4 regions of the Serratia sarumanii genome follow, and region 3 is predicted to be linked to each of the others. Evidence: riboswitches for the same ligand, from Rfam matches in the RefSeq annotation. Region 3 holds a riboswitch; each other region holds the start of a gene.
What was found. Region 3 has a riboswitch for thiamine pyrophosphate ahead of thiM (hydroxyethylthiazole kinase). Riboswitches for the same ligand answer to the same signal wherever they lie in the genome.
Positions count from the first base shown of each region.

Region 1: linked by a shared signal. The riboswitch ahead of SSARUM_RS15280 (TenA family protein) and the one ahead of thiM (hydroxyethylthiazole kinase) in region 3 are both predicted to bind thiamine pyrophosphate.
Region 2: linked by a shared signal. The riboswitch ahead of thiB (thiamine ABC transporter substrate binding subunit) and the one ahead of thiM (hydroxyethylthiazole kinase) in region 3 are both predicted to bind thiamine pyrophosphate.
Region 4: linked by a shared signal. The riboswitch ahead of thiC (phosphomethylpyrimidine synthase ThiC) and the one ahead of thiM (hydroxyethylthiazole kinase) in region 3 are both predicted to bind thiamine pyrophosphate.

Region 1 is NZ_CP124750.1:3,203,723-3,211,309, reverse strand. Features, by position in the region: gene SSARUM_RS15285 (ABC transporter ATP-binding protein) at 1-582, opposite strand, end outside; gene SSARUM_RS15280 (TenA family protein) at 579-1,262, opposite strand; TPP riboswitch at 1,325-1,427, opposite strand; gene SSARUM_RS15275 (LLM class flavin-dependent oxidoreductase) at 1,578-2,600, shown strand; gene SSARUM_RS15270 (SDR family NAD(P)-dependent oxidoreductase) at 2,614-3,348, shown strand; gene SSARUM_RS15265 (GlxA family transcriptional regulator) at 3,475-4,449, shown strand; gene gap (type I glyceraldehyde-3-phosphate dehydrogenase) at 4,527-5,537, shown strand; tRNA gene SSARUM_RS15255 (tRNA-Asn) at 5,592-5,667, opposite strand; gene mtfA (DgsA anti-repressor MtfA) at 5,767-6,567, opposite strand; tRNA gene SSARUM_RS15245 (tRNA-Ser) at 6,660-6,749, shown strand; gene SSARUM_RS15240 (glucose/quinate/shikimate family membrane-bound PQQ-dependent dehydrogenase) at 6,962-7,587, opposite strand, start outside.
Region 2 is NZ_CP124750.1:720,252-727,838, reverse strand. Features, by position in the region: gene SSARUM_RS03350 (DASS family sodium-coupled anion symporter) at 1-557, opposite strand, end outside; gene SSARUM_RS03345 (sugar efflux transporter) at 702-1,898, opposite strand; gene sgrT (glucose uptake inhibitor SgrT) at 2,053-2,229, opposite strand; gene sgrR (HTH-type transcriptional regulator SgrR) at 2,318-3,979, shown strand; TPP riboswitch at 4,017-4,135, shown strand; gene thiB (thiamine ABC transporter substrate binding subunit) at 4,193-5,179, shown strand; gene thiP (thiamine/thiamine pyrophosphate ABC transporter permease ThiP) at 5,155-6,762, shown strand; gene thiQ (thiamine ABC transporter ATP-binding protein ThiQ) at 6,749-7,453, shown strand; gene ivbL (ilvB operon leader peptide IvbL) at 7,542-7,587, shown strand, end outside.
Region 3 is NZ_CP124750.1:3,740,191-3,747,777, reverse strand. Features, by position in the region: gene SSARUM_RS17800 (MFS transporter) at 1-589, shown strand, start outside; gene SSARUM_RS17795 (methyltransferase) at 566-1,246, opposite strand; gene SSARUM_RS17790 (GNAT family N-acetyltransferase) at 1,348-1,773, opposite strand; TPP riboswitch at 1,916-2,012, shown strand; gene thiM (hydroxyethylthiazole kinase) at 2,048-2,839, shown strand; gene thiD (bifunctional hydroxymethylpyrimidine kinase/phosphomethylpyrimidine kinase) at 2,839-3,639, shown strand; gene SSARUM_RS17775 (inhibitor of vertebrate lysozyme family protein) at 3,724-4,182, shown strand; gene gutQ (arabinose-5-phosphate isomerase GutQ) at 4,223-5,194, opposite strand; gene srlR (glucitol operon DNA-binding transcriptional repressor SrlR) at 5,187-5,960, opposite strand; gene gutM (transcriptional regulator GutM) at 6,044-6,400, opposite strand; gene srlD (sorbitol-6-phosphate dehydrogenase) at 6,447-7,226, opposite strand; gene srlB (PTS glucitol/sorbitol transporter subunit IIA) at 7,237-7,587, opposite strand, start outside.
Region 4 is NZ_CP124750.1:272,239-279,825, forward strand. Features, by position in the region: gene thiH (2-iminoacetate synthase ThiH) at 1-91, opposite strand, end outside; gene SSARUM_RS01250 (thiazole synthase) at 91-870, opposite strand; gene thiS (sulfur carrier protein ThiS) at 872-1,072, opposite strand; gene SSARUM_RS01260 (HesA/MoeB/ThiF family protein) at 1,069-1,818, opposite strand; gene thiE (thiamine phosphate synthase) at 1,811-2,461, opposite strand; gene thiC (phosphomethylpyrimidine synthase ThiC) at 2,454-4,397, opposite strand; TPP riboswitch at 4,512-4,636, opposite strand; gene SSARUM_RS01275 (Rsd/AlgQ family anti-sigma factor) at 4,676-5,167, opposite strand; gene nudC (NAD(+) diphosphatase) at 5,269-6,036, shown strand; gene hemE (uroporphyrinogen decarboxylase) at 6,075-7,139, shown strand; gene nfi (deoxyribonuclease V) at 7,149-7,587, shown strand, end outside.

The DNA of each region.
Region 1 (7,587 bases), 540 kb from region 3:
GGCTTCCATCGGGTCGTGGGTGATCAGCAGCACGGTGTTTTGCGCCAGCAGTTCGGCGGCCAGGCTCTGGATCTCGGCGCGGGTGATGGCGTCCAGCGCCGAAAAGGGTTCATCCATCAGCACGATCGGCTGGCGTTCATAGAGCGTGCGGGCGATGGCGGCGCGCTGGCGCATGCCGCCGGACAGCGCGGCGGGCAGGCTGCGGCCATGAGCGGCCAGGCCCACGCGTTCCAGCAGGTGCGCCGCCCACGCCCGGTCCGGCGTTTCGCCGCGCAGCCGCGCGCCGAGGGCGACGTTTTCTTCGACGGTCAGCCACGGGTAGAGCAGGTCTTTTTGCCCCATGTAGGCGATGCGCCCGGCGATCGGCAAACCGTCGCTGCCGGTCACCGTGCCTGAGGTGGCCTGCGCCAGGCCGGCGATGATCTTCAGCAGGCTGGTTTTGCCGGCGCCGCTGGCTCCGAGCAGGGCGACGAAGCTGCCGCCGGCGATGTCGAAGCTCAGCCGGTCGAAGACGATTTGCTGACCGAAACGCAGGCTGAGATCCCGCACCTGGATGCCGGGCGGGAGACGCGGGGTGGTCATGAGGCGTTCAGCCCCATTTGCCAAAATGCCGATTCCAGCTGGGTGGCGGTGGTGAAAATCTGCGCCAGCTCGGTGAAGCGGCCTTGTGCGCCGCGCTGGTGGCCGACGGTTTCCAGCAGCTCGATGGCGGCGCGCACGCCGGCCAGATAGCCCTCGTCGCCGTAGTTGCGGATCCAGGAGGCGTAAGGATTGCCCTCCATTTGGGTGGCGGGATCGTGCAGCAGCCGCAGGCCGATTTCGGCATAGCCGGCCACGCAGGGCAGCAGGCCAGCCAGCAGATCGAGGGCGTCGCCGGCATGGCCGATATCCAGCACGTAGCGGGTATAGTTCATGGTTTCCGCCGCTTCCGGCTGGGCGGCGATCTGCGCTTCGCTCAGCCCCCATTCGGCGCAGTAGGCCACGTGCAGCGGCAGTTCGGCGACGATGCCGTTGAGCGAGGCGGTAGCGGCGCGCATCTCCGGCAGGGTGCGCAGCTTGCTGACCAGCAGCGCGTAGGCGCGGGCGAAGTGCAGCAGGAACAGATAGTCCTGGGTCAGGTAGCGGCGAAACGCGCGTTCGGGCAAGGTGCCGGCGGCCAGCTGCTGCAGAAACGGGTGATCAACGTAATCTTGCCAGTGGCTGCCGGCATGTTGGCGCAGCCGGCCGTAAAGACCGCTTTCGAACAGGGTGGTGATGGACATGGGACCTCCTTGAGTCAGTGGAGATCCGGGCACGCTGGGGTATGAACAGGCAACGGGTGAGAGCGTTGTTGCCTAACCGTCCCTTCGCTGGCATGACCCAGATCAGGTTCAAAGGGTTCGGCTTGCGCCATCTCAGCCCGTAACAGGACACCCCTCGGAGCTGCTTGTTATACGACATTTGTTTTTTGATTACAATCGCCGGGCGGCGCGGCGGCAATCGGTTCGTTTAGTGCGATCGGGGGCGATTTTGCTGGCGCAGAGCGCGCGATTTTTGTCACTGTAGGCCGATGATTTTGCCTTTGAGGACGATTCCCGATGAAAAAGATTGGTTTTCTCTCGTTTGGCCACTGGTCGCCTTCCGCCCAGTCCGGCACCCGTTCCGCGGCGGATGCGCTGCTGCAGTCCATCGATCTGGCGGTCGCCGCCGAAGATCTGGGGGCGGACGGCGCCTATTTTCGCGTACACCACTTTGCACGCCAGCTGGGGTCGCCGTTCCCGCTGCTGGCCGCCATCGGCGCCAAAACCCAACGCATCGAGATCGGCACCGGCGTGATCGACATGCGTTATGAAAATCCGCTGTACATGGTGGAAGACGCCGGCGCGGCGGATCTGATCGCCGGCGGGCGGCTGCAGCTCGGCATCAGCCGCGGCTCGCCGGAGCAGGTGATCGACGGCTGGCGCTATTTCGGCTATGCCCCGGCCGACAGCGAGAGCGACGCGGACATGGCCCGTCGCCATACCGAAGTGTTCCTGGAAGCGCTGCGCGGCGAAGGGTTCGCCGAGCCCAATCCACAGCCGATGTTCCCGAATCCGCCCGGGCTGCTGCGGCCGGAGCCGTTTTCCGCCGGGCTGCGCGACCGCATCTGGTGGGGCGCCGGTTCGAACGCCACCGCCGTCTGGGCGGCGAAGCTGGGCATGAACCTGCAAAGCTCGACGCTCAAGAACGACGAAACCGGCGAACCCTTCCATATCCAGCAGGCCAAGCAGATCCGCGCCTACCGCGCCGCCTGGCAAGAGGCGGGCCATGCGCGCGAGCCGCGGGTTTCCGTCAGCCGCAGCATCTTCGCGCTGGTGGATCAGCGGGATCGCAACTACTTCGGCGGCGGCGGCAAGGAGGGCGATCAACTGGGGTATATCGACGCGCAGACCCGGGCGATCTTCGGCCGCAGCTATGCCGCCGAGCCGGACGTGCTGATCGAGCAGCTGGCGCAGGACGAGGCCATCGCCGAAGCGGATACGCTGCTGCTGACCGTGCCTAACCAGCTGGGCGTGGATTACAACGCCCACGTCATCGAATCGATTTTAACCCATATCGCGCCGGCGCTCGGCTGGCGCTAAACGGAGGAGTGGCATGTCACGCATTTTCATTACCGGTTCGGTAGACGGGCTGGGCCGCGCCGCCGCGCAAACGCTGTTGGACGAAGGGCATCAGGTAATTCTGCATGCGCGTGAGCCCGGCCGTTTGGACGCGGTGCGCGATCTGCTGGATCGCGGCGCACAGGCGACGATCGGCGATCTGTCCGATGTGCAGCAGATCCGGCAGCTTGCCGAGCAGGTCAACCGCCTCGGCCGCCCGGACGCGGTGATCCACAACGCCGGTATGTTTACCGGGCCGCAGGTGATGCCGGTGAACGTCGTTGCGCCCTACCTGCTGACGGCCCTGATCGAACGCCCCAAGCGTATCGTCTATCTGAGCAGCAGCATGCACTTTGACGGCGTGGCGGAACTGAGCGGCGTGGACTGGCTCGGCGGCGCAGCCGGCTCCTATTCGGACAGCAAACTGTTCGTCACCGCGCTGGCCGCCGCCGTGGCGCGCCTGTGGCCTGACGTGATCAGCAGCGCGGTCGATCCCGGCTGGGTGCCGACCAAAATGGGCGGCGCGGATGCGCCAGACGATCTGGCGCTGGGGCATGTGACGCAGGCGTGGCTGGTGAGCAGCGATGAGCCGCAGGCTCTGGCGTCCGGCGGCTATTGGCACCATCAACAGCGCTTCGAACCTCACGCGGCGGTATACGACGAGGCGTTTCAAACGGCGCTGCTGGCGCAATTGGCGCGCGCCGGCGGGGTGAGCCTGCCGCAGGCTTGAGGACAGTGCTTTGTTGGCCCGTCGGCGCTTGCCGACGGGCTTTTTTATGCCCGCAGGGTGAACCGGCGAGGCTTTTCTTATACAGTGGCTGTCTGACCTGTTTTGCTTGTTCTTCCTATTATCGCCATGCATACATTCCTGATTATCGTCCCTGAAGGGGGCATGCTGTTCGAAGCGGCGGGCATCGCCGATATCCTGATGCAGGCTAACCGTCTGAGTCCTGCCGAGGCGCCGCTGTATCAGATCGCGGTCGCCACCACGCAATCCCATCGGGTGGTACACGGCCTGTCCGGGCTGAGCCTGTTGGCCGACCACCGCCTGGCGGATCTCGATCCGGCCCTGCCGCGCGATACCGTCATTGTTGCCGGCAAGGGGGCGACCGAAGAAGAGGGCGCCCTGGTGGCGGATTGGCTGCGCCGCGCGGCCCCGCAGGCGCGCCGTATCGCTTCCGTTTGCGGCGGGGCTCTGCTGCTGGCCGAAGCCGGGTTGCTGGACGGGCGGCGGGCGACTACCCACTGGCGGCTGGCGGAAACGCTGCAGGCGCGCTTCCCGCGGGTGCAGGTCGAGAACGGCCCGATCTACGTGCAGGACGGGCCGATCTGGACCTCCGGCGGCGTCAGCTCCGGCTTCGATCTGACGCTGGCGCTGGTGGAGGACGACTACGGCTTCGTGCAGGCGCGCGAAGTGGCGCAGGATCTGGTGATGTTTTTGCGACGCCCCGGCGGGCAGGCGCAGTTCAGCCGCTACCCGCTCAACCAGGCCAAATCGCCGGGCCCGATCCGCGACCTGCAGTCCTGGATCCTGGAAAACCTCGCCGACGATCTCAGCGTCGATCGGTTGGCCGACCGCGTGGCGATGAGCCCGCGCAACTTTACCCGCGTATTCACCCGCGAGACGGGCATTTCTCCCGCCAAATTCGTCGAAGAAGGGCGGTTGCATACCGCCAGGCAGCGCCTCGAGCAGAGTGCGGAGGGCATCGAACAGATCGCGCTGGCCACCGGCTTCGGCAACGGCCTTAACCTGCGGCGGGTGTTTGAGCGCAAACTGCAACTGACCCCGAGCGAATACCGCGAACGCTTCCATGCGCGCAATTTGGCGTAAATTGATCGGTAAACGTCATTTACGCCGCCTCGGGGCAGGGCTAGATTTGAGGCAAAGCCCAAAACGAGGAGAGCATCATGGTGAAAGTTGGCATTAACGGCTTCGGCAGGATCGGGCGCAACGTGCTGCGCGCGGCGCTGGGGCGCAGCGATTTTGAAGTGGTGGCGATCAACGATCTGACGGACAGCAAAACGCTGGCGCATCTGCTGAAATACGACACGCTTTCCGGCACGCTGGCGGCCAGGGTGGAAGCCGGCGACAACCAGCTGCTGCTGGACGGCCGGCCGATTCAGGTGTTTTCGCAGCGCGATCCCGCCGAGATCCCCTGGAGCAGCGTGGGCGTGGACGTGGTGATCGAAGCGACGGGCTTCTTTACCGATAAAGCCAAGGCGGAAGTGCACATCACGCACGGCGGCGCCAAGCGGGTGATTATCTCGGCGCCGGCCAAGAACGACGACATCACCATCGTCATGGGGGTTAACGACCAACTCTACGATCCGGCGCGGCATAAAGTGGTCAGCAACGGTAGCTGCACCACCAACGGGCTGGCGCCCGCCGCGCAGGTGTTGCATCAGGCGTTCGGCATCGAATACGGGCTGATGAACACCACCCACGCCTATACCAACAGCCAGGCGCTGCACGATCAGCCGGAAAAAGATCTGCGCGGCGCGCGGGCGGCGGCGGAGTCGATCGTGCCTTACTCCAGCGGTGCGGCCAAGGCGCTCGGCAAGGTGATCCCGGATCTCGACGGCCGCCTGACCGGTTACTCGCTGCGGGTGCCGGTGCCGGTTGTCTCGATCGTCGATCTGACGGTGACGCTGAAACGCCCGGCGACGGTGGAGGAGATTAACGCCGCTTTCCGCGCGGCGGCGGCGTCCGGCCCGCTGAAAGGAATTTTGGGGTACAGCGATGAACCGCTGGTGTCGAGCGACTATCGGGGCGATGCGCGTTCGTCGATCATCGACGGCCTGTCCACGCTGGTGATCGGCGGCAACCTGGTGAAAGTGCTCGCCTGGTATGACAACGAGTGGGGCTTCTCCAACCGCTTGGTCGATCTGGCGCTGCTGATGGAACAACGCGGGCTGTAAACGCCCAACAGCAAAAAGCCCGCTTAAGTTTCCTTAAGCGGGCTTCTCTAAATATGGCTCCTCTGACTGGACTCGAACCAGTGACATACGGATTAACAGTCCGCCGTTCTACCGACTGAACTACAGAGGAATCGTGTGAACGGGGCGCATCATATCCAGCCGCCCCGGGTGTGTCAACGCTAAATTGCCCCAGGCGGCGCGACTGCTCGGTATCTGAGCAATATGCCCGTCAGTCAGCCCATTGCGCGTCGTTTTCCGCCTGGCCGCGCAGCAGGCGCGCCAGCGGATCCTGGCGGTAGAAGCGGCAAAAGTGCTGATACAGCGCCGGAAAGCGTTCTGCCAGCAGCTCGGGGGCGCTGAAAAAATACTCCGACAGCACGGCGAAGCACTCGGCCGCATCGGTGGCGGCGTAGGCGTCCATGCTGGCGGCCTCTTCGCCGACCATGTCGATCTCGTCCTGCAGGCTTTCCATTGCGGCGTGCAGGTCATGTTCCCAGGCGGCCACCTCGCGCAGCGGGATCGGCGGCACGCCGGTGGCGACGCCGCCGTTGCGCATATCCAGCTTGTGCACCGCTTCGTGGATCACCAGATTGAAACCGGAGAGATCGAAAGAGTCCTGCACGTCTTGCCAATTGAGCACGATCGGCCCTTGTTCCCAGCTCTGGCCGGACTGCACCACCGGCCCCGAGTGCACCAGGCCGATTTCGTCCTGCCATTCGTCTTCCACCACGAACGGGGTGGGGTAGAGCAGGATTTCGTTGAAGCCGTCGAGGCACTCCGCGCCGAGCTCCAGCACCGGCAGGGCGAACAGCAGGGCGATGCGCGCCTGCATTTGCGAGGTGAGCTGCAGCCCCTGCAGCGGCACGATGCGCTTTTGCTGCAAGATCTGCCCGGCGACGGCCACCAGCCGCTGCCGCTCCTGCTCATTCAGCGGCGAGAGCAGCGGGATCGCCAGCGCGTCCTGCCACTGGGCCTCGATGTCTGCCTGGGATTGAGAGGGTTGAGTCGCTTTCCACGGCCATTTAATCATCAGGTTGCTCGTAAACTCATCACTTGAACGTTCAGCGGTATGCTAATGCTGTAAAAATGCCGCAAAAGCGGGCATGATAGCAAGCGTTGTCAGGAGAGATGCCGGAGCGGCTGAACGGACCAGTCTCGAAAACTGGAGTAGGGGCAACTCTACCGGGGGTTCAAATCCCCCTCTCTCCGCCACTATTCAATCACTTACGAATAAATCTTTCAACGATCCCCATCACAGTAAAACTTCCGTTCTGACCGGTTGCAGCCCCTTTTCCTTGCCCCGACCCTTTTTCGTCTTACCGTTTGTCATGTTGTGAACGATAGGGCGGGTTTGACGCCGCCCGTTGCCGATGGGATTTACTTACTCTGTAAACCCGATGCGCCTTGATATTTCTCGTGCGGGATTACTTGTCCGGTAGCGCATAGGCGATAATGTAGTCGCCGCGCATCGGTGATTGGCGTGCGCCCCCCGCATTGATGACAATGTACTGTTTGCCGGTTTTCGGCGAAAGGTAAGTCATCGGGCCGGATTGGCTCCCGACCGGCAAGCGCGATTTCCAAATCTCTTTACCGTTGGCGGTGTCAAAGGCGCGTAAATAGAAGTCTTGCGTGCCGGCGAAAAACAGAAGACCCGACTGCGTCGACAGCGGCGCGCCCAGCGTTGGCATGCCGATAGGGATCGGCATATGCATGCTGATGCCGAGCGGCCCGGTATCCTCGACTGTCCCGACAGGGACCTGCCACACCAATTTGCCGGTAGTCAGGTCCACGGCGGACATCGTGCCGAACGGCGGTTTCTGGCAGGGGATCCCCAGCGGGGAGAGGAACCGTTCTCGCAGGGCCCCGAACGGGGTGCCCTCCATCGGGACTATCCCCATTTCAATACCGCTGGCGTTGGTCGGCACCTTATCCCTCGGCACCAGATAATGCGCCAATCCCAGACGCATGTCGTTAACGAACATCAGATTATTGTGGGGATCCACGGCGACGCTGCCCCAGTTCATTCCTCCCAGGGAGCCTGGGTATTGCA
Region 2 (7,587 bases), 2.1 Mb from region 3:
GACAGGTAGCGGCCGATTTTGCCGGAGGTATTGAGCTCGGGTTTGGAGCCGAAGCTGTCGGCGATCGACTTCATGATCGGGTGAATGATGCCGCCGCCGCGCGCGGTGTTGCTCGGCGTCACCGGCGCCAGCGTGGTTTCCGCCAGCGTCAGCGCATAGGCGATGCCCAGCGTTTTTTTGCCGAACAGCGAAATAAAGTAATAGCCTATGCGCGCGCCCAGCCCGGTTTTATTCAGGCTGAGGGAGATCATGATCGAAAAACCGATCAGCCAGATCAGCTGGTTGGAAAAGCCGCTGAGCGCGTCGTCCAGCGCGGCGCCCGGCTTGCCGGGATTGGTGACGCCGGTCACCGCCACCAGGGCGATGGCGATCACCGAGACTGCGCCGATCGGCATCGCCTTGCCGATGATGGCGATGATGGTGCCGATAAACAGCGCCAGCAGTTGCCAGGCATTAGGCGCGACGCCCTCCGGCACGGGAATGAGGAACCAGATAATCAGCGTGGCGGCAAGGGCGCACAGGGAAGGAAGCGGTTTGAGCGGTGTGAGTTTATCCATAACGTTCCCACTGTTCTAAACGACAAGGCGGCATCTCAATAGCGAGATGGGCGTGGGCGCAACGATCGCGCGCCATATGTCTTCAGCTTGGGCGTCCGGTTCAGCCTTCTCAATGACTTGCATCAAGAATGCCGTCGTTTGACCTCACACTTCACGCACTTTGGCGCTCATCCCGAGCGCCGCCAGCGCCAACAGCGCCGCCATCCAATACACCGAGCCATGACCGAAATTCTCCACCAGCGCGCCCTGCAGCACCCCGGCCAGGATCACCCCGGTAGAGATGCTGTTGGTGAACAGCGTGGTGGCGGCGCCCGGCCGGCCCGGCATCAAATCCTGAAAATAGAGCATGCCTATACCGGCGACGATGCCGATAAACACCGCGTTGAGCAACTGCAGCGCGATCAGGGCCGGCTTGCTCTCCAGCACCGTCAACCCAAGATAAAACAGCACGCCCGCCGCCACCGCCAGCAGCATCATGTTGCGTTTGCCGAAGCGTTGGACGTAATAACCGGCCAACAGCATCGCCGGGATCTCCAACCCGGCGGCGGTGCCCATCAGCACCCCGGCCAGCCCTTCCGGCAGGCCGAGATCGGCGGTGATATACAGCGGCATATCGATGATGTACAAGGTATTGCAGGTCCACATCAGCATCGAGGCGATGAACAGCAGCCGCACATCGCGATTGCGCCAGGCGCTGGCGGGCGCAATCGGCGCGGAAGCGCCTTCCCGCAACCCTTCGCCATCCGCCGCGCGCGGCACCGAAGGCAGCATGAATCCTACCAGCAGCACGCAGACCGCGAAGGTAGCGGCGGCGATCAGGAACATCACGGTGAACCCGTAGCTGAGCGCCAGCGCAAACGACAGCGGCGGGCCGATCACCCACGCCAGCGATAGCTGGGCGCGCATCACCGAGCTGAACATCACCACTTCACGCGCCTCGCTGTCGGCGTATTCCCGCGCCAGCGCGAAAATCTGCGGCATGGCGGTGTTGGCAACGGCGGACATCAGCACCCCGGCGGTGATCAGCGTCAGGTAGTCGCGGTTAAAGGCAAACAGCAGACAGTTGCCGACCGCCATCAGGCAGCACAGCAGGATCAGCCTGCGCCGATCGCCGCGAGTATCGGAGCGTTTGGCCAGCAGAAAACTGACGACGATGCCGGCCACCGCGTTGGCGGTGTAAAACAGCCCGACCCACAGCGGCCGCACCTTGACCTCGGTGGTCAGAAACAGGCTGAGCGTCGGCGTCAGCAACGCGCCGGCGATGCCAGAAAGAAAAGCAATCAGCAGGAATGCGGCAAAGATGGGATTGATGCGCTGTGACAACCGGCTCAGGCGTTGCATATCGTCTTCCCTGACCTCAAAGCAGAAAAAAGAACCTTAGGCCACGGCGAGAAAAATGCAAGCGCATTGCCATGACCACGCATAAAAAAACCAGTGGGTCGCCCCACTGGCTGGTGAAACAGCACCATTACTCAGAAATTGGTTGCCGGAGCCCCTACAGGTGCTCGCGATACTGCTTATCGGTCATCTCTTTGATATCCCATTGCGTCAGGTGCGCCAGCATCGCCAGCCGCGCCTGCTCGGGCACCACGCTCAGCCAGTCTGCGCGCTGGCGGCGCACCGCGCTGAAATAGCGCTGGTAGAACTGTCTGGATAAGAAAGCTTTCATCATTACGCCCTCCCCCTTTCATTGATGAAAATTATCGGCGTAATATAGGGAAAGAAAAATTGACGAGTTGAGGCAGGAGCGTTCCTCTTTTATGTCCACGTCCCGATTGCAGCAGCAGTTCATCCGTCTGTGGCAGCGCTGCCACGGTGAAACCACCGACACCACGCTGCAGGATCTGGCGGAGGTGCTGAGCTGCTCGCGGCGCCACGTGCGCTCCCTGCTGAGCGCCATGCAGCGAGAGGGCTGGCTCACCTGGCAGGCGGAGTCGGGGCGCGGCAAACGTTCGCGGCTAACCTTCCACTACACCGGCCTGGCGCTGCAGCAACAGCGGGCCGAGGAGCTGTTGGAACAGGACCGCATCGATCAGTTGGTGCAGCTGGTGGGCGACAAAAACGTGGTGCGCCAGATGCTGCTGTCGCAGTTGGGGCGCAGCTTCCGCCAGGGAAAACATATCCTGCGGGTGCTCTACTACCGGCAGCTGTACAACCTGCTGCCCGGCTCGGCGCTGCGGCGTTCGGAAACCCATTTGGCGCGCCAGATCTTCAACGGCCTGACGCGCATAAATGAGGAAAACGGGGAACTCGAGTCCGATCTGTCTCACCATTGGCAGGCGCTGACGCCGCTGCACTGGCGGTTTTACCTGCGTCCGGCGATCCATTTTCATCACGGCCGCGAGCTGGAGATGGCGGACGTCATCACTTCCCTCTCACGTCTGACCTCGCAACCGCTGTTCTCGCATATCGAGAGCGTCACCTCGCCGACGCCGTTCGTGATCGACGTGCAGCTGCGCAGCCCCGACCACTGGCTGCCCTGGCTGCTGGGCAGCGTGCAGGCCATGATCCTGCCGCGCGAATGGCGCGAACTGCCTGATTTCGCCCGCCATCCGGTCGGCACCGGCCCCTACCGCATGGTGCGCAACCATCCCAGCCAGATGAAGATCCACGCCTTCGACGACTATTTCGGCTACCGGGCGCTGATCGACGAGGTGAACATCTGGGTGCTGCCGGAGTTTTCCGAAGAGCTGGTGCACTCCGGCGTGCAGCTGCAGGGCGATGAAACCGGCAACAGCGAGCTGGAAAGCCGGCTGGAAGAGGGCTGCTATTTCCTGCTGTTCGATCAGCGCTCCCCGCTGGCCGCCGATCCCGCCATTCGCAGTTGGCTGTGCGAATTGATCAACCCCATTTCGCTGCTGAGCCATGCCGGGCCGCTCTACCAGCGCTATTGGTCGCCGGCGTACGGACTGCTGCCGCGCTGGCACCACAACCGCACACTGGCGCAGCAGCCCAAGCCCGCGGGCCTGACCGAACTGACGATGACCCACTTCAATGAGCATTCGGAGTTTCACGCCATTCGCCAGGCGATCGAACCGCTGCTGGCGCAGCACGGCATCCGCCTGATTGTGCAAAGCGTGGATTACGCCACCTGGCACCAGGGCGACGCGCGCAGCGATCTGTGGCTCGGCAGCGCCAACTTCTACCTGCCGCTGGAGTTTTCGCTGTTCGCCACGCTGTACGAACTGCCGCTGGTGCAGCACTGCATGAACGAAGATCTGGCGCAGGACGCGGCGCTGTGGCGCGCCAACCGCTTGCCGCTGGCCGAGTTCTGCCAGCGTCTGGTCAGCAACCACCAGCTGCATCCGCTGTTCCACCACTGGCTGCAGCTGCACGGCCAGCGCAGCATGCGCGGCGTGCGGATGAACACCCTCGGCTGGTTCGACTTCAAGTCCGCCTGGTTTGCCCCGCCGGAGGCATAAGCGCCTTTCGCCCGGGTCGGTTAATCTTTACAATAGCGCCGTCTCAACGGGGTGCGGTAAGTCGGGCCGCGTGATAAGCCCGATTTTCCGCTGAGAGCACACCCGTCGAACCTGATCCGGTCAATACCGGCGGAGGGATTTGAGCCCAGCGAACCGGCGACGCCGCCTCGCCCCCTCAGATGCCCTTGCCCCCTTATTTTTCAGGAGTGCAACGTGGTCAAAAAATATCTGCCCTGCTTATTGCTGCTGTGCGCCGCGCCGGTGTTCGCCAAGCCGACGCTGACGGTTTACACCTACGATTCCTTCGCCGCCGACTGGGGCCCAGGCCCGGCGGTGAAAAAAGCCTTCGAAGCCGAGTGCGACTGTGAATTGAAGTTCGTCGCGCTGGAAGACGGCGTCTCGCTGCTGAACCGCCTGCGCATGGAAGGCAAGAACAGCGCCGCCGACGTGGTGCTGGGGCTGGACAACAACCTGTTGCAGGCGGCGCAGCAAACCGGCCTGTTCGCGCCGAGCGGCGTCGACACCGCCAAACTGACGGTGCCGGGCGGCTGGCAGGACGCGACCTTCGTGCCTTACGACTACGGCTACTTCGCCTTCGTCTACAACAAAGAAAAACTGAAGAACCCGCCGAAAAGCCTGCAGGAGCTGGTCAGCAGCGATCGCAACTGGAAAGTGATCTACGAAGATCCGCGCACCAGCACGCCGGGCCTCGGCCTGCTGCTGTGGATGCAAAAAGTCTATGACGACAAAGCGCCTGCCGCCTGGCAGCAGCTGGCGAAAAAGACCGTCACCGTCACCAAAGGCTGGAGCGAAGCCTACGGCCTGTTCCTGAAGGGCGAAGGCGATCTGGTGCTCAGCTACACCACCTCTCCGGCCTATCATCTTATCGAAGAGAAGAAAGACAGCTACGCCGCCGCCACGTTCAGCGAAGGCCACTACCTGCAGGTGGAAGTGGCGGGCAAGCTGAAGGCCGCCAAACAGCCTGAGCTGGCGGAGCGCTTCATGCAGTTCATGGTGACGCCGGCCTTCCAGAATACCATCCCGACCGGCAACTGGATGTATCCGGTGATCAACACCCCACTGCCCGTCGGCTTTGAGCAGATGAACGTGCCGCATACTGCATTGCAATACAGTGCCGAAGAGGTGGCCAAACAACGCGGCGGTTGGATCCGGGCATGGCAAACCGCCGTCAGCCGCTGATCCCCCGCTGGCTCTGGCCGGGGCTGCTGGCCGCCGGCGTGATCCTGCTGGTCGCCGCGCTGGCGATGGGCTCGCTGTGGCGTCACGCGCCGGACAGCGACTGGCGCGGCCTGTGGCAGGACAGCTACCTGTGGCACGTGGTGCGCTTCACCTTCTGGCAGGCGCTGCTGTCGGCGCTGATTTCGGTGCTGCCCGCCGTTCTGCTGGCGCGCGCGCTCTATCGCCGCCGTTTCCCCGGCCGGCAGCTGCTGCTGCGGCTGTGCGCTATGACGCTGGTGCTGCCGGTGCTGGTGGCGGTGTTCGGCCTGCTCAGCGTCTATGGGCGCCAAGGCTGGCTGGCGACGCTGTGCGGCTGGCTGGGCATCGAGTATGGCTTCTCGCCCTACGGCCTGCAGGGCATTCTGCTGGCGCACCTGTTCTTTAACCTGCCGCTGGCCACCCGCCTGTTGCTGCAGGCGCTGGAGAATATCCCGGTGGAACAGCGCCAGCTGGCCGCCCAGTTGGGCATGAACGGCTGGCAGCAGTTCCGTTTCGTCGAATGGCCGGCGCTGCGCCGCCAGATCCTGCCGAGCGGCGCGTTGATCTTCATGCTGTGCTTCGCCAGCTTCGCCACCGTGCTGTCGCTGGGCGGCGGGCCGCAGGCCACCACCATCGAACTGGCGATCTACCAGGCGCTGAGTTACGACTACGATCTGGGTCGCGCCGCCATGCTGGCGCTGATCCAGTTAAGCTGTTGTCTGGGGCTGGTGTTGATCAGCCAGCGGCTGAGTCAGGCGCTGCCGGTGGGCCATACCCACGCCCAGCGCTGGCGCAACCCGGAAGACAGCCTGTGGCGGCGCGTCGGCGATTTTCTGCTGATCGCCGCCGCGCTGCTGCTGCTGCTGCCGCCTCTGCTGGCGGTGATCGCCGACGGCGCCAATCAGGCCGTCGTCAGCGTGCTGCGCCAGCCGGTGCTGTGGCAGGCGCTGTTCACGTCGCTGCGCATCGCCCTCGGCGCCGGGGTGCTGTGCGTGGCGCTCACGGTGATGCTGCTGTGGAGCAGCCGCGAACTGAAGCTGCGGCAGCATCTGCGCGGCGGCCAGGCGCTGGAGCTGAGCGGCATGGTGATCCTGGCGATGCCGGGCATCGTGCTGGCCACCGGCTTCTTCCTGCTGCTGAGCGATACGATCGGGCTGCCGCAGTCGCCCTATGCGCTGGTGATCCTCACCAATGCGCTGATGGCGGTGCCTTATGCGCTGAAGGTGTTGGAGAATCCGATGCGCGACCTCGCCGAACGTTACAACCCGCTGTGCCTGTCGCTGGATATCCACGGCTGGCAGCGGCTGCGGCTGATCGAACTGCGCGCGCTGCGTCGCCCGCTGGCGCAGGCGCTGGCCTTCGCCTGCGTGCTGTCGATCGGCGATTTCGGCGTGGTCGCCTTGTTTGGCAACGAGCATTTCCGTACCCTGCCTTTTTACCTGTATCAGCAGATAGGCGCCTACCGCAGCAACGACGGGGCGGTGACCGCGCTGCTGTTGCTGCTGTTGTGTTTCCTGCTGTTTACCCTGATCGAACGCTTACCGGGGCGCCATGCTGACGCTTGAAAAACTGACCTATCTGTATGAACACCTGCCGATGCGCTTTGATCTGCGCATCCAGCCGGGCGAGCGCGTCGCGGTGCTCGGCCCCAGCGGCGCCGGTAAAAGCACCCTGCTGAGTTTGATCGCCGGTTTTCTGCCGGCGGCCAGCGGCCGGCTGCTGCTGAACGACGAAGACCACACCGCCACGCCGCCGGCCAAACGGCCGGTGTCGATGCTGTTTCAGGAGAACAACCTGTTCGCGCACCTGACGGTGGCGCAGAACATCGGGCTGGGGTTGGATCCCGGTCTGCGCTTGACTGAACAGCAGCGCCAACGGCGGGCGCATATCGCCCGTCAGGTCGGCCTGGAGGAGCACCTGGAGCGCCTGCCGTCGCAGCTTTCCGGCGGCCAGCGTCAGCGCGCCGCGCTGGCGCGCTGTTTGATTCGCCAACGGCCGATCCTGCTGCTCGACGAGCCCTTCTCGGCGCTCGATCCGGCGCTGCGCAACGAGATGCTGCAGCTGCTGCAGACGGTGTGCGAACAGCGCAACCTGACGCTGCTGATGGTGTCGCACAACCTCGACGACGCCGCCCGCATCGCGCCGCGCACGCTGCTGGTGGTCGACGGACGCATCTACTACGACGGCCCGACGCAGGCCCTGCTGGACGGCAGCGCGCCCGAAGCGCGCGTGCTGGGCATTTCGGGTAAAGCGTGATCTGACGCGCGTTTTTTATGCTGCGCCAATAAACCTGTTGTGCGAATTTTGCGCCTGTGCTTTTATAAAAACCTGACTTTTTTTACTGATGATAAGGTTCCCTGTGATCGCATCCTCGCTGACTTCGACCCTAC
Region 3 (7,587 bases):
GACCCTGCTGCTGCATGACCGCACGCTGCAAATTCGCGGCATGTTGGCGCTGCTGATGTTCGGCGCTTTCAGCCTCTTTTGGAGTTCGCTGGTGTTGCCGCTGAGTCAGGCGCCGTTCAACTTCACCCATGCCGCGGTGGGGGCGTTCGGCCTGGTCGGCGCGGTGGGCGCGCTGGCGGCGGTGCGCGCCGGGCATCTGGCGGATCGCGGACTGGGGCAGGTGGCCAGCGGCGTGTGTCTGCTGCTGCTGACGCTGGCCTGGCTGCCGCTCGGTTTACTCGGCAGCGGCCTGGTTTGGCTGGTGGCGGGCATCGTATTGCTGGATCTGGCGGGCCAGGCGATCCACGTGCTGAACCAGAGCATGATCTTCAGCGCGCACCCGCAGTCGCACAGCAGGCTGGTGGGCTGCTACATGCTGTTTTACGCCGTCGGCAGCGGTCTGGGCGCCTTTGCCGGCACCCATATGTACGCCTGGGCGGGCTGGAGCGGCGTCTGCTGGCTGGGGGCGGGCGTCAGCCTGAGCGCGCTGCTGTTTTGGCGGCTGACGCTGCGCGGCATGCCGCCCTCAGCGGCGGCGGTGGAGCAGTGAAAGCTGGAAGCCCAGCGCACCGCACAACTGCTGAGGCGCGGTGAAGCCGCTTTCCGCCAGGAGGAGACGGCTGCGTGCCGCCGTCATCGGGTGCCAGTTGCGGCGGGTGCGTTCGATCACCTCCTGCGCCTGCGCCGCCGAGTGCCCGGCGCTTTGCAGCCAGTGTTGGTAGTGGCTGGCGGGCAGGCCCTCCGGTTGATAGTCGAACAGCAGCAGCGGTGCGGCGGGGGAGAGGCGCTGTGCCAACTGCTGCAGGAAATCCAGTTTGGTGCCATCGTCGGCGATAAAGTGCAGCACCAATGAGCACACCGCCGCGCCGTGGCGGGTTTGCGGCGCTTGTTGCAGCAAGGTGGGCTGGAAACTCACCCGTTGTGCATAACCCGCGGCTTCGGCCTTGGCGCGCGCGGCCGCCAGCATGCCGGCGGAGGGTTCCACTGCGCTGAAACGCCAGCTGGCGTTGGCGGCGGCCAGCGCCGACAGTTCGCTGCCGGTGCCGCAGCCGGCCAGCAACAGCGTGGCGTCATTCGGCAGCGTCTGCGCGAGCGTCGCCGTCAGCAGCGACTGAGCAAACTGATAGCCGGGCACCAGGGTCAGAATACGGCGATCGTAGTCCGCCGCCGCGGCATCGGGGAAGCGTGTATCCGTTTGATGTTGCATAACCTTCCTTGCAAAGTTCATTGAGAGAGACAAGGAAGGGTATGCTTAAATGATAATGAAATCCATTATCATTAATGAGTTCTGTGACGGGAAAGGCGGCGTTAGCGGGCCGGCGAATGCAGCAGGTAATAATCTTCTTCGCCGTCGTTGCCGGTAGAGATGATGCGCCAGCCGTGTTTGCGGTAGAACGCCAGCGCCTTTTCATTCTTCACCAGGCATTTCAGCGAGCCGGTGGCGGTGAAGGTAGCTTCCGCCGCCTGCAGCAGCGCACTGCCGACGCCGCGCGGCGGCTGATGGGGATCGACATACAGGTTATGAATGAAGTTGTCTTCGCGGTAGATGGAGACGAATCCCAGCAGCGTGCCGCCGTCTTCCGCCACCCAAATCGCTTCGCCCAGCGTCGCGCCGTCGAAATCTTCCAACTGATAGTTTGAGGTATCGCGCCAGCCGAACGCCGCCTTGCGCGACGCCAGGTACAGCGTGCGCAGAAAGGGGCGATCGGTTTCTTGATAGGGTCTTATCTGCATGGCATCTCCCGGTGGTTTGTGCTCACTATAGCGCATAGCGCGGTGTATGCCTGCCGGGCCAATTTATTCGCTTGTTTGTCTGCGTCGCCGCTGGCATGATCCCCTGCAGGGATTAACGCAACGTTGATCACAACCTATTGATTTTCATGACTCGGGGTGCCCTTCTACGTGAAGGCTGAGAAATACCCGTATTACCTGATCTGGATAATGCCAGCGTAGGGAAGTCACGGCCGCCCAGCCGGCGCCGCCTTCTTGAACGCCGGTTGGGAGGAATATGATCGCTCGACCTGATGCACTACCCGGCGCGCGCGCCGCGGCCTGTCTGACCCAATTCCAACAGCGGCCTCCGCTGATCCACTGCCTGACCAACGAAGTGGTGCAATCGCTGACCGCCAACGTGCTATTGGCGCTGGGTGCCTCCCCGGCGATGGTGGTGGAGCCGCAAGAGGCGGCGCAGTTCAGCGTGCTGGCCGACGGCCTGCTGATCAACGTCGGCACCCTCAATGCGCTGCGCGCCGAATCGATGCGGGTGGCGGTGGCCGCCGCCAATCAGGCCGGCAAGCCCTGGACGCTGGATCCGGTGGCGGTCGGCGCGCTCTCCTACCGCACCGCCTTTGCTAAACAGCTGCTGGACGAGAAACCGGCGGCGATACGCGGCAACGCCTCGGAAATCATGGCGCTCAGCGGGTTGCTGGCCAGCGGCCGCGGCGTGGACAGCGGCGACGATTCGCTGGCGGCATTGCCCGCCGCGCGTGAGCTGGCGCAGCGCAGCGGCGCGGTGGTGGCGGTCACCGGCGCGGTGGATTACGTCACCGACGGCCAACGCGATTGGGCGATCGAAGGCGGTTCCCCGCTGATGACGCGGGTGGTGGGCACCGGCTGCGCGCTGTCGGCGGTCGTGGCAGCGTTTTGCGCCCTGCCGGGCGATCGCCTGGACAACGTGGCGACCGCCTGCCGGGTGATGTCCCACTGCGGCGGCCTCGCGGCCAGACAGGCCACCGGGCCGGGCAGCTTTACGCCGGCGTTCCTCGACGCCCTGTATCAGCTGCGCGGGGAGGATCTGTGATGAAACGCATTAACGCCCTGACCATCGCCGGCACCGATCCCAGCGGTGGCGCCGGCATTCAGGCCGATTTGAAGGCTTTCTCGGCGCTTGGCGCCTACGGCACCTCGGTGATCACCGCGCTGGTGGCGCAGAATACCCGCGGCGTGCAGTCGGTGTATTACATCGATCCGGCGTTCGTCGCCGCGCAGCTGGACTCGGTGTTCAGCGACGTGCGCATCGACAGCGTCAAGATTGGCATGCTGGCCAACGCCGACATCGTGCAGGCGGTGGCCGAACGGCTGCGCCATTACCGGCCGGAATTCGTGGTGCTGGACACCGTGATGCTGGCGAAAAGCGGCGATCCGTTGTTGGCGCCGGAGGCGGTGGCGTCTATTCGGAGCGAGCTGTTGCCGCTGGTGTCGATCATTACGCCGAACCTGCCGGAAGCGGCGGCGCTGCTGGCGTGCGCGCCGGCGGAAGATGAAGCGCAGATGCGCGAGCAGGGGCGGGCGCTGCTGGAGATGGGCTGCCGGGCGGTGCTGATGAAGGGCGGCCACCTGAGCGAAAGCGAGAGCCCGGACTGGCTGTTTACCGCAGAAGGCGAGCAGCGCTTTACCGCGCCGCGCGTCGCCACCCGCCACACCCACGGCACCGGTTGCACGCTCTCGGGCGCGCTGGCGGCGCTGCGCCCGCGCCATGCCGACTGGGCGGCCACGGTGGCCGCCGCCAAGGACTACCTGCAACAAGCACTGCAACAGGCGGACACGCTGGAAGTGGGGCACGGCATCGGGCCGGTGCATCATTTCCACGCCTGGTGGTGAGTCAACTTTTTGCCGCAACCGTGGTCTGACTAGTTCAGGCCCGGTTTTATGGGCGAAACCTGATTTAACCTAGGGAGAAGGACTATGACGGGACACCAGGCGCTGCGTTGCGCCCTCTTCGGCGCACTGCTCAGCTTCAGCGCGGGCAGCTTTGCTCAGCAGATCGTCACCACGTCGGATTTGATTCAGCAGCCGGGGTATCAGGCCAGCTGGCAAAACATGGTGAAAGGCCAGGCGCGGATGCCGGGCTGGGCGCGCAAGGGCGTCGGCACCTCGACGCCGGCGCAGAACCTGAGCTGGAAGGGCAAAGAGTATCTGGTCGGCAATCTGTGCAAACCGCACGACTGCGGCAACAACTTTTTGATCGTGGCGTTCAGCGCGGACAAATCCCAGGCCTGGGGCGTGCGGGTGGCGGTGGAAGACCGGCCGGAAGCCGTCGACCATCCGAAGAAATACGCCAAGTATCAGTGGCTCGGCAAACCGGATGACGACATGAAGGCGCTGCTGAAGCAGCAGTTCGAGAACAATCCCGACTGGAAATGATCTGACCGGGGGCGCCGGTGATGGCGCCCCCCGGCGTTGATCAGCCGATGCCGGCCTGATGCAGATCGTGCAGGTTGAGCGCCCCCACCAGCACGCCGTCCATATCGACCACCGGGGCCGCGCTGATGTGCTGTTCGTGCAGCGCCTCCAGCGCCTCGCCGGCGCGCCACTGCTCCGGCAGCCGATAGCCGGGGCGGGTGATCGCCGGGCTGAGCGGATCCTGCAGGCTGTTGCCCTTCACCAGCCAGCGGCGCAGGTCGCCGTCGGTAAACACGCCCACCACCCGCTGCTGCGCGTCGCAGACCGCCACTAACCCGAGCCCGGTGCGGCTCAGCTCCAGCATCGCTTCCATCACGTTGGCGCTTTCGCTCACGCGCGGCAGGCGATCGCCGGTGCGCATCAGGTGATGCACGCGGTTCAGCAGGCGCGCCCCCAGGCTGCCGCCCGGGTGCGAGCGGGCGAAATCTTCCGCGTTGAAACCGCGCTGGCGCATCAGCGCCATCGCCAGAGCATCACCCATCATCAGGGTGTTGACCGCGCTGGAGGTCGGTGCCAGCCCCATCGGGCAGGCTTCGCGCTCGACGCCGATATCCAACACGCAGGCGGCGGCCTGCGCCAGCGGCGACTCTTTGCCGCCGGTGACGGCGATCACCGGAATGCCGTTCTCCGCCAATAGCGGCAGGATCAGATCCAGCTCTTTGGCGCGGCCGGAGTAGGAGATGAACACCACCACGTCGTCGGCGCCGATCATGCCGAGATCGCCGTGCAGCGCTTCTGCCGGGTGCACGAAGAACGACGGTGTGCCGGTGCTGGCCAGCGACGCGGCGATTTTCTTGCCGATGTGGCCGGATTTGCCGATGCCGGAAATCACCGCTTTGCCACGGCAGTTTAGCAGCAGTTCGCAGGCGCTGACGAAGTTGTCGTCCAGGCGCGCCAGCAGGCGTTGCGCTTCGGTCAGCTCGATCTCCAGCGTTTCGCGGGCGAAGGCGAGCAGGGCGTTGGCGTTACTCATCAGGGTCTCCTACCAGAAGGATATTGATGCCTTTCGCCTGCAGGGCGGCGAGGTAATCGGGGTTGATGTCTCGGTCGGTGATCAGCGTGTCGACGGCGCTGAGTTCGCACACCACGTTCGGGCTCTTGCGGCCGAATTTCGAGGAGTCTACCAACAGAATAATGCGGCCGGCGGCTTCGCACATCGCTTTGCTGACGTTGTGCACTTCGTTGAAGGTGGTGACGCCGGCGTTGAGATCGACGCCGTCCGCGCCGATAAACAGCTTGTCGAAGCTGAACTGCTGAAACGCCGATTCGGCCAGGCTGCCGTGGAACGAGGCCGATTTTTTGCGGTAGGTGCCGCCGGGCATCAGGATGGTCTGATCGTTGTCCAGCTCCACCAGCGCGTTGACGATGGTCAGGCTGTTGGTCATCACCGTGATGTTATTGAACTGCGCCAGGTGCGGCACCATCTGCAGCACCGTGCTGCCGGCGTCGAAGATCAGCGAGTCGCCGTCGGCGATCAGCGCCACGGCGGCGCTGGCGATGTGGCGTTTTTTCTCGGTGTTGATATGGGTTTTGCGGTCGATCGGCTGATCGCCGTCGTCGCGGCTGAGCACCACGCCGCCGTAGGTACGTATCACCTCGCCTTCTTCTTCCAGCAGGGTGAGATCTTTGCGGATGGTGGTGCCGGTGGTGGAGAAATGCTCGGCCAGGGCATCCACTGCCGTTTTGCCGTGCCGCTGCAGATATTCAAGGATAGCGGCCTGCCGCTGCTTTGGTTTCATCGCGATTCCCGTTCACAAGAGTTGGGCATTTCCCCTCGCTGAATAATTCACTATGAAAGGTAATGTCTTTTAATGTGAAAATATCACGATTTGGGTTCAATCGCTAACGATAGTGCAGACTGGCATGCGCGATCCTCGGGGAAGATCACATCCGGGTGCAAATCCCGCTGATGCAAACCGTGCAATCGAGGCAGCGGGCGGGGCCGGGCGAAAACGGTCAGGCCGCGCAGCAACAGGCTGCCGCACACCCGTCGATCGGCGTCGAAGGCCAGCGCCAGCACCACTCGCGGGCGGAAGCGGCCGCCGGAACGGCCGACGCCAACGGCGCCCAGCCGGCACAGGCCGTCGAAGGCGCGGTTGAAGCGCTGCAGTTGCCACCAGCCAAAGGCGATTTGCAGCAGCCAGGCCAGCAGCGCGAAGGCGATCAGAGCTTGAGTCATGGGGTTCTCCTTAGGCCCCCTTGCGCGGAAGGGGGCGTCGATGGCGTCAGAACATCACCTGGCCGCCGGTGATATTGATCGACTGGCCGGTGCAGTAAGAGGCCTTGTCGCTGGCGTAGAACAGCAGGGTGTTCAGCACGTCCTGGTAGTCGCAGCCGCGCTTCAGCGGCACCTTGTCGATGTAGTACTGCTCCACCTGATCCGGCGCGATGCCCAGTTTTTGCGCGTACTGCGGCAGCAGCGACTGGAACATCGGCGACTTCAGCAGGTTGCCGAGCATCAGCGAATGCACGGTAATGCCGTACTCCGCCAGATCGAGCGCCAGCGACTGCGTCAGCCCCACGCCGCCGAACTTGGCGGCGCTGTAGCCGGAGTTGTGCTTGCTGCCGACCTTGCCGGACTTGGAGTTGATCTGAATGATGCGCCCGGCGATGCCGTCGCGGATCATCAGGCGCGAGAACTCGCGGGCGCAGAGGAAATAGCCCACCAGGTTCACCTGCAGCGAGCGATCGAAGTCGCCCAGCGGAAAATCGGTGATCGGTGCCGCCTTGGCGATGCCGGCGCTGTACACCAGCAGGTTGGCCTGGCCGAATGCCCGGTCAACCGCCGCCGCCAGCGCGATCACGCTCTGCTCGTCGGTGGCGTCGGCCTGAAAACCGCAGGCGCTGCCCGCGCCAAACGCTTCGTTGATCTGCTGTGCCACCTGATTGGCATTATCGGCGTTCAGATCGGCTACCGCCACCCGATAACCGGCCTGCGCCAGCCCGTGGGACAAAAAGGCGCCTAACGTTTGGCCGCCGCCAATCACTACAGCTACTTCAGACATGGTCTACTCCTTATGCGATAAATGACAGCGTGCTGCCCAACGGGATATCGGTCGGCGTCGGGCCGGATACGTGGATCGAGCCGGGGAATTCGGCTTCGGCTTCGCCGTCGAAGCGCACGGTGATGTGGCCCAGCTCGCGCAGATTCTGCGTGGCGACGCTGCCGACGGCGGTGATGGCGTAGCGCCGCTGCGCCAGTTCCATCACGCCGCCGACCTGCAGCTCGCCGGCGGTCGCGCCGTGGCGGTGGATGAAGCAGAACTCTTCGATATCCGCCGGCGCGCCTTCACGGAAGGTGATCAGCATGTTGTCCAGCAACGCGTCGCGGGCGCAGCCGCCGATCTGCGTGATGGTGGTGTGAAA
Region 4 (7,587 bases), 1.6 Mb from region 3:
GTTCCACGTCGCGTGCGGTTTTGCCGTTGATGCGCAGCGTAATGTCGTCCCAATCCAGCTGTTGCCAGCGGCTACTGAAATCGTCGGCCATCACTGCGTCTCCTCTGGTTGGCTGAGGAAGGCGGTCAGCGGGCTGGAGGCGGCCGCACCGCGCTGGCTGGCACCCAATCCGGCGCTGCGCGCCAGCTCGCCGGCCTCCAGCGCCAGGCGAAACGCCCGTGCCATTTGCACCGGGTCGCGCGCTACGGCGATGGCGGTATTCACCAGCACCGCGTCGGCGCCCAGCTCCATCGCTTCCAGCGCGTGGCTCGGCGCGCCGATGCCGGCGTCGACCACCACCGGCACCTTGGCCTGCTCGATGATGATCTCGAGGAAGTCACGGGTGCGCAGACCGCGGTTGGAGCCGATAGGGGCGCCGAGCGGCATCACCGCCGCGCAACCCACCTCTTCCAGCCGTTTGCACAGCACCGGATCGGCGCCGCAGTAGGGCAGCACCACAAAACCGTCTTTCACCAGCGTTTCCGCCGCCTTCAACGTTTCTATCGGATCCGGCAGCAGGTATTTCACATCGGGATGGATCTCCAGCTTCACCCAGTGGGTGCCGAGCGCTTCGCGCGCCAGCCGGGCGGCGAACACCGCTTCGGCGGCCGTTTTGGCGCCGGAGGTGTTGGGCAATAGCCTTACGCCCAGCCGCTGCAGCGGCGCCAAAATGGCGTCGTTGCCGCCGCGCAGATCGACGCGCTTCATGGCCATGGTCACCAGCTGTGAGCCGGAGGCCGCCAGCGCCTCCAGCATCAACGCCGGGGTGGCGAACTTGCCGGTGCCGGTGAACAGGCGCGAGGTAAAAGTGGTATCGGCGATTTTCAGCATGTCAGCCTCCGGCGATCGCTTGAAACAGCAAAATGTCGTCACCGTCCTGCACCTGATGGTCGGCCCAGTCGGCGCGCGGGATGATGGTTTGGTTGATCGCCAGCGCGGTGCCCGGCTGGTGGCGTTCCAGCTGGGTCAGCAGGGCGGCGACGCTGAGCGGCTGCGCCAGCTCCAGAGGTTGGTCGTTCAGACGGATCTTCATGCCGCGCCTCCGCATACCGGGCAGGCGCGGGCCTGGCTCAGTTGCAGCGTGCTCCAGCTCTGCTGCTTGCCGTCGAACAGCCGCAGCTTGCCGCTGAGGGAGGAAGGCATACCGGCCAACATCTTGATGGCTTCCAGCGCTTGCAGAGTGCCGATCACGCCCACCACCGGGCCGAGCACCCCGGCGGTGCGGCAGTTGCGCTGCGGCTCTTCCTGCTCCGGGTACAGGCAGGCGTAGCAGCCGTGCGCATAGGGCGGCTCGAGCACCAGCAACTGGCCGCTGAAACCGACCGCGCTGCCGCTGATCAGCGGCTTGGCGGCGGCGATGCAGGCGGCATTGACCTCATGACGGGTCGCCATATTGTCGCAGCAGTCCAGCACCAGATCGGCGCGGGCGACCGCGTCGCGCAGCGCTTGCCCCTGCAGCCGCTGCGCCAGCGGGATGGATTCCACCAACGGGTTCAGCGCCTGCAGGTGGCGTTGCGCCAGCGCCGCCTTGCCGGTGGCGGTATCGGCGCTGCGGTAGAGGATTTGCCGCTGCAGGTTGGTGACATGCAGCTGGTCGTCGTCGGCCAGCAGCAGCGTGCCGACGCCGGCAGCGGCCAGATACAGCGAAGCCGGGGAACCGAGCCCGCCCAAACCGACGATCAGCACCGTGGCGCGCTTGAGCCTCTCCTGGCCTTCCGGGCCGACGTCCTCCAGCAGCAGCTGGCGGCTGTAGCGCAGGAATTCCTGATCGTTAAGCATCGTTCGGATCCTCGCCTTCGATCAGCCGCAATAGCTCGGCCGTCGCCGCGCGCCAGTCCGGCGCCTGGGTGATGGCGCTGACCACCGCCACGCTGCCGACGCCGCACGCCAGCACTGCCGGTACGCGATCGATGCTGATCCCGCCGATCGCCACCGTCGGGTAATCCGCCAGGCCGGCGATGTGGCGTTTCAACTCCGCCAGCCCCTGCGGCGCCGAAGGCATGTCTTTGGTTTGGGTGGGGAAGATGTGCCCCAGCGCGATGTAGGAAGGTTTCACCGCCAGCGCGCGTGCCAACTCGGCGTCGTCATGGGTGGACACGCCCAGCCGCAGCCCGGCGCGGTGAATGGCCGCCAGATCGGTGGTATCGAGATCCTCCTGGCCCAGATGCACGCCGTAAGCGCCGTGCTTGATCGCCAGCCGCCAGTAGTCGTTGATGAACAGCCGCGCCTGATAACGCTGGCCCAGCGCGATGGCGGCGGCGATATCCGCTTCGACCTGCTCGTCAGGCAGGTCCTTGATGCGCAGCTGGATGGTGGTGACGCCGGCCTCCAGCAGGCGAGCGATCCATTCCACGCTGTCGACAACCGGGTAAAGCCCCAGCTTGTGGGGCGTAGCCGGGAAGGGGGTCGTGATATCAGTCATTGCTTGTCTCCTCTTGCAGGGTGCCGGCGCTGTGATACAGCTCGCTGCCGCGGGCGCGGAACTCGGCGGACATTTTCTCCATGCCGGTCAGCTGCACTTCGATCGGCTTGGCGGCTTCCTGGGCCGCGGCGTAGTCGCGCACCTCCTGCGAAATTTTCATCGAGCAGAATTTCGGCCCGCACATCGAGCAGAAGTGGGCGACCTTGCCGGACTCCTGCGGCAGGGTTTCGTCGTGATAGGCGCGGGCGGTGGCCGGATCGAGCGCCAGATTGAACTGATCTTCCCAGCGGAATTCGAAACGCGCCTTGGACATGGCGTTATCGCGGATCTGCGCGCCCGGATGGCCTTTGGCCAGATCGGCGGCGTGAGCGGCGATCTTGTAGGTGATCAGGCCCTGCTTGACGTCCTCTTTGTTCGGCAGGCCGAGGTGTTCTTTCGGCGTGACGTAACACAACATGGCGCAGCCGAACCAGCCGATCATTGCCGCGCCGATGCCGGAGGTGAAATGGTCATAGCCCGGGGCGATATCGGTGGTCAGCGGGCCGAGGGTGTAGAACGGCGCTTCGTGGCAGTGTTCCAGCTCTTCGGTCATGTTGCGGCGGATCATCTGCATCGGCACGTGGCCCGGGCCTTCTATCATTACCTGCACGTCGTATTCCCAGGCGATTTTGGTCAGCTCGCCCAGCGTATGCAGCTCGGCGAACTGGGCTTCGTCGTTGGCGTCCTGAATCGAGCCGGGGCGCAGGCCGTCGCCGAGCGACAGCGAAACGTCGTAGGCGGCGCAGATCTCACAGATTTCACGGAAATGCTGATAGAGGAAGTTTTCCTGATGGTGCGACAGACACCATTTGGCCATGATCGAGCCGCCGCGCGACACGATGCCGGTCAGGCGTTTGGCGGTCATTGGCACGTAGCGCAGCAGCACGCCGGCGTGGATGGTGAAGTAGTCGACCCCTTGCTCCGCCTGTTCCAGCAGCGTATCGCGGAACATCTCCCAGGTGAGGTTTTCCGCCACGCCGTTGACCTTCTCCAGCGCCTGGTAGATCGGCACGGTGCCGATGGGCACCGGGCTGTTGCGCAGGATCCACTCGCGGGTTTCGTGAATATAGCGGCCGGTAGAGAGATCCATCACGGTGTCCGCGCCCCAGCGGGTGGACCACACCAGCTTCTCCACCTCTTCTTCGATCGACGACGTGACCGCCGAGTTGCCGATATTGGCGTTCACCTTCACCAGGAAATTGCGGCCGATGATCATCGGTTCCGCCTCCGGGTGATTGATGTTGGCGGGAATGATGGCGCGGCCGGCGGCCACTTCCTGGCGCACGAACTCCGGCGTGATGTTGTCCGGCAGATTGGCGCCCCAGCTCTGGCCCGGGTGCTGGTGGCGCAGCACCTCGCCGCGAATGCGCTCGCGCCCCATGTTTTCACGGATGGCGATGAACTCCATCTCCGGGGTGACGATACCGGCGCGGGCATAGTGCAGCTGGGTCACGCGCCTGCCCGGCAGCGCCTTGCGCGGCAGCGGCAGATGTTCGAAGCGCAGATGATCCAGCCCCTCGTCCGCCAGCCGCTGTTGGGTGAAGCCGGAGCTGGCGCCGCTGAGGGTAGTGGTATCGCCGCGCGCGTCGATCCAGCCGGCGCGCAGTTTGGCGAGACCGGCGTGCACGTCGAGCTTGGCCTGCGGATCGCCGTAGGGGCCGGCGGTGTCATACACCGGGATCGCCTCGTTGGGTTCATACTGCGGGTGGTCTTTGCTGCCGCCGAGCAGGGTCGGGCTGAGCTGAATTTCGCGCATCGGCACCTGGATATCGCTGCGCGAGCCTTGCAGATAGATACGGCGTGAGTTCGGGAAAGCCATGCCTTGCAGGGTGTCGATAAACTGCTGGGCGGCTTCGCGTTGCGCTTTACGGGCGCGCGGTGGATTAACGTTAGACATAGCAAGTTCCTACCAGTGTGTTGGGTTGGGAAAGTTGCTTGTCTGGAGCTCGGAGGGAGTAATGATGGTGGCCGATAAGGCAGGGCGCCCGCAAGGGGAAGGCCGTGCCTGTGGCGATAGATTACTCTTGTTCCCTTCGCGGGTATTAACCCGATCAGGTTCCGCGGATCCCGAATTAACGGTCTCAGCCTGGCTGATTCGATGAACAAATCAGGCGCTAGGCACTCCGACAAGATGCCCCCCAGTATAGGAGGGATAAGAAAAAAAACTATAAAATTTTAACGCGCCGGATCCGGCTGCGGTTGCTGCGCGGCTTCCGCCTCCAGCAGGATCAGCTTATCTTCCAGCGCAAAGCGCGCCGCCAGCGTTTCGCCGATATCCGACAAGGCCTGGTGGAATTCCAGACAAACCTCCTGATCGATATCCACTTCGGTATAGCGATCGTGGAACGCCATGATCTGTTCGGTATTGGCCCACAGCTTGGGGTAGATGTTCACCGCCAGCGACATTTTCGGACTGGCTGCGCCTTCCACTTGTTTGATAATTCTGTCATAGATATGAAAATGCCCTGCGGAGAGGTAATCCACCAGGTTGTGGCAAAAGTTCTCCAGCGCTTTTTCATTCAGCGGCGTATGCTTTTCTTTATTCGGTTTGAGGCCTACCAGCGTGCAGTAGGCGACCAGCAACTGCTTGCGGGCCTGAAGCCATTGATCAACTAATTCATTACTACCGCCAACGCGCTGAGTCAGCCTTTCCAAACGGTTGAGCATGTTTGACTCCGTGTAAGTAATAAAAGTAACCGGTAAGTTATTAAAATGTAACAAAGCCGATTCGTAGAGTGCCAGTGAAGCTGAGGTTGTGCAACAACGATATGGAACTTGCATTAACGGGCAATGAAAACGGCTGGTGGATCGTCAGCCATGAAAGCAAACTTTGGTTACCGAACGGTGAATTGCCGTCGGGGACGGCCGCCACCCTCGGGCTGCAGGGCCGTATGGCGCGCACCATCGGTGAGTGGGCGGGGGCGCCGGTTTGGCTGGTGCGCCAGGCGATGCCGCGGGAGATGGGCTCGGTGCGTCAGCTGTTGGATCTGGATCGCGGTCTGTTTCAGCTTGCCGGGCGCGGCGTGCAGCTGGCGGATTTCTACCGTTCACATCGCTATTGCGGCTACTGCGGCCATGAGATGCACCTCAGCCGCAGCGAGAGCGCCTGCCTGTGTGGCCACTGCAAAGAGCGCTACTATCCGCAGATTGCACCCTGCGTGATCGTCGCCATTCGGCGCGAGGATCAGATCCTGCTGGCGCAACACGTGCGCCATCGCGGCGGTATCCACACGGTGCTGGCCGGCTTCGTCGAAGTGGGCGAAACGTTGGAGCAGGCGGTAGCGCGCGAAGTGATGGAAGAGAGCAATATCGAAATCAAGAACCTGCGCTACGTCACTTCACAACCCTGGCCGTTCCCGCACTCGCTGATGATGGCCTTTATGGCCGATTACCATCAGGGGGAAATTCGTCACGATCCCAAGGAGCTGCTCAACGCCGGCTGGTATCGCTACGACCAGCTGCCGCTGTTGCCGCCGCCCGGTACCGTGGCGCGCCGGTTGATTGAGGACACCGTGGCGCTGTGCCGGGCAGAATAATGTACAATGGCCGGCAGATTATTAAGGGAGCCCCATAAATGACTGAGTTGAAGAACGATCGCTACCTGCGCGCGCTGTTGCGCCAGCCGGTGGATGTGACCCCCGTATGGATGATGCGCCAGGCCGGTCGTTATTTGCCGGAGTACAAGGCGACCCGCGCCCAGGCCGGTGATTTCATGTCGCTGTGCAAGAACGCGGAGCTGGCCTGCGAGGTCACGCTGCAGCCGCTGCGCCGCTATGCGCTGGACGCCGCCATCCTGTTCTCCGACATTCTCACCATTCCCGACGCCATGGGGCTCGGCCTGTACTTTGAAGCCGGCGAAGGCCCGCGTTTCAGCTCCCCTGTTACCTGCCGCGCCGACGTCGACAAGCTGCCGGTGTTCGATCCGGAAGTGGAGCTGGGCTATGTGATGAACGCGGTGCGCACCATTCGCCGCGAGCTGAAGGGCGAAGTGCCGCTGATCGGCTTTTCCGGCAGCCCGTGGACGCTGGCGACTTATATGGTCGAAGGCGGCAGCAGCAAAGCCTTCACCAAGCTGAAGAAGATGATGTATGCCGAACCGGCCACGCTGCATCTGTTGCTGGACAAGCTGGCAGACAGCGTGATCCTGTACCTCAATGCCCAGATCAAAGCCGGCGCGCAGTCGGTGATGGTGTTCGACACCTGGGGCGGCGTGCTGACCGGGCGCGACTACCGCGAGTTCTCTTTGCACTACATGCACAAGATCGTCGACGGGCTGCTGCGTGAAAACGACGGCCGCCGCGTGCCGGTGACGCTGTTCACCAAAGGCGGCGGGCAGTGGTTGGAGGCGATGGCCGCCACCGGCTGCGATGCGCTGGGGCTGGATTGGACCACCGACATCGCCGACGCGCGTCGGCGCGTCGGCGACAAAGTGGCGCTGCAGGGCAATATGGATCCGTCGATGCTGTATGCCTCTCCGGCGCGCATCGCGGAAGAAGTGGAGACCATTCTGGCCGGTTTCGGCCACGGCAACGGCCATGTGTTCAACCTGGGCCACGGCATCCATCAGGATGTGCCGCCGGAGCACGCCGGCGCCTTCGTCGAGGCGGTGCACGCGCACTCGGCGAAATACCACCGTTAAGGATTCGATGTGACCGATATGGCGGCCCTGCGCGCCGAACAGCTGCGGCGCGCGGCTGAAGTCATTCGCTACGACGATCTGCCGGCCGAACCGCCGGCCTTCATCGCCGGCGCCGACGTGGGCTTCGAGCAAGAAGGGGCGGTGACGCGCGCCGCCATCGCCATCCTGCGCTATCCGTCGCTGGAGCTGGTGGAGTATCAGGTGGCGCGCATCGCCACCGTCATGCCCTACATCCCGGGCTTCCTGTCGTTTCGCGAATACCCGGCGCTGTTGGCCGCCTGGGGGCAGCTGCGGCAGAAGCCGGGGCTGATCTTCGTCGATGGGCATGGCATTTCGCATCCGCGGCGTCTCGGCGTCGCCAGCCATTTCGGCCTGCTGGTCGATGTGCCGACCATCGGCGTGGCCAAGAAGCGCCTGTGCGGCAAATTCGCGCCGCTGGACGCCGCCG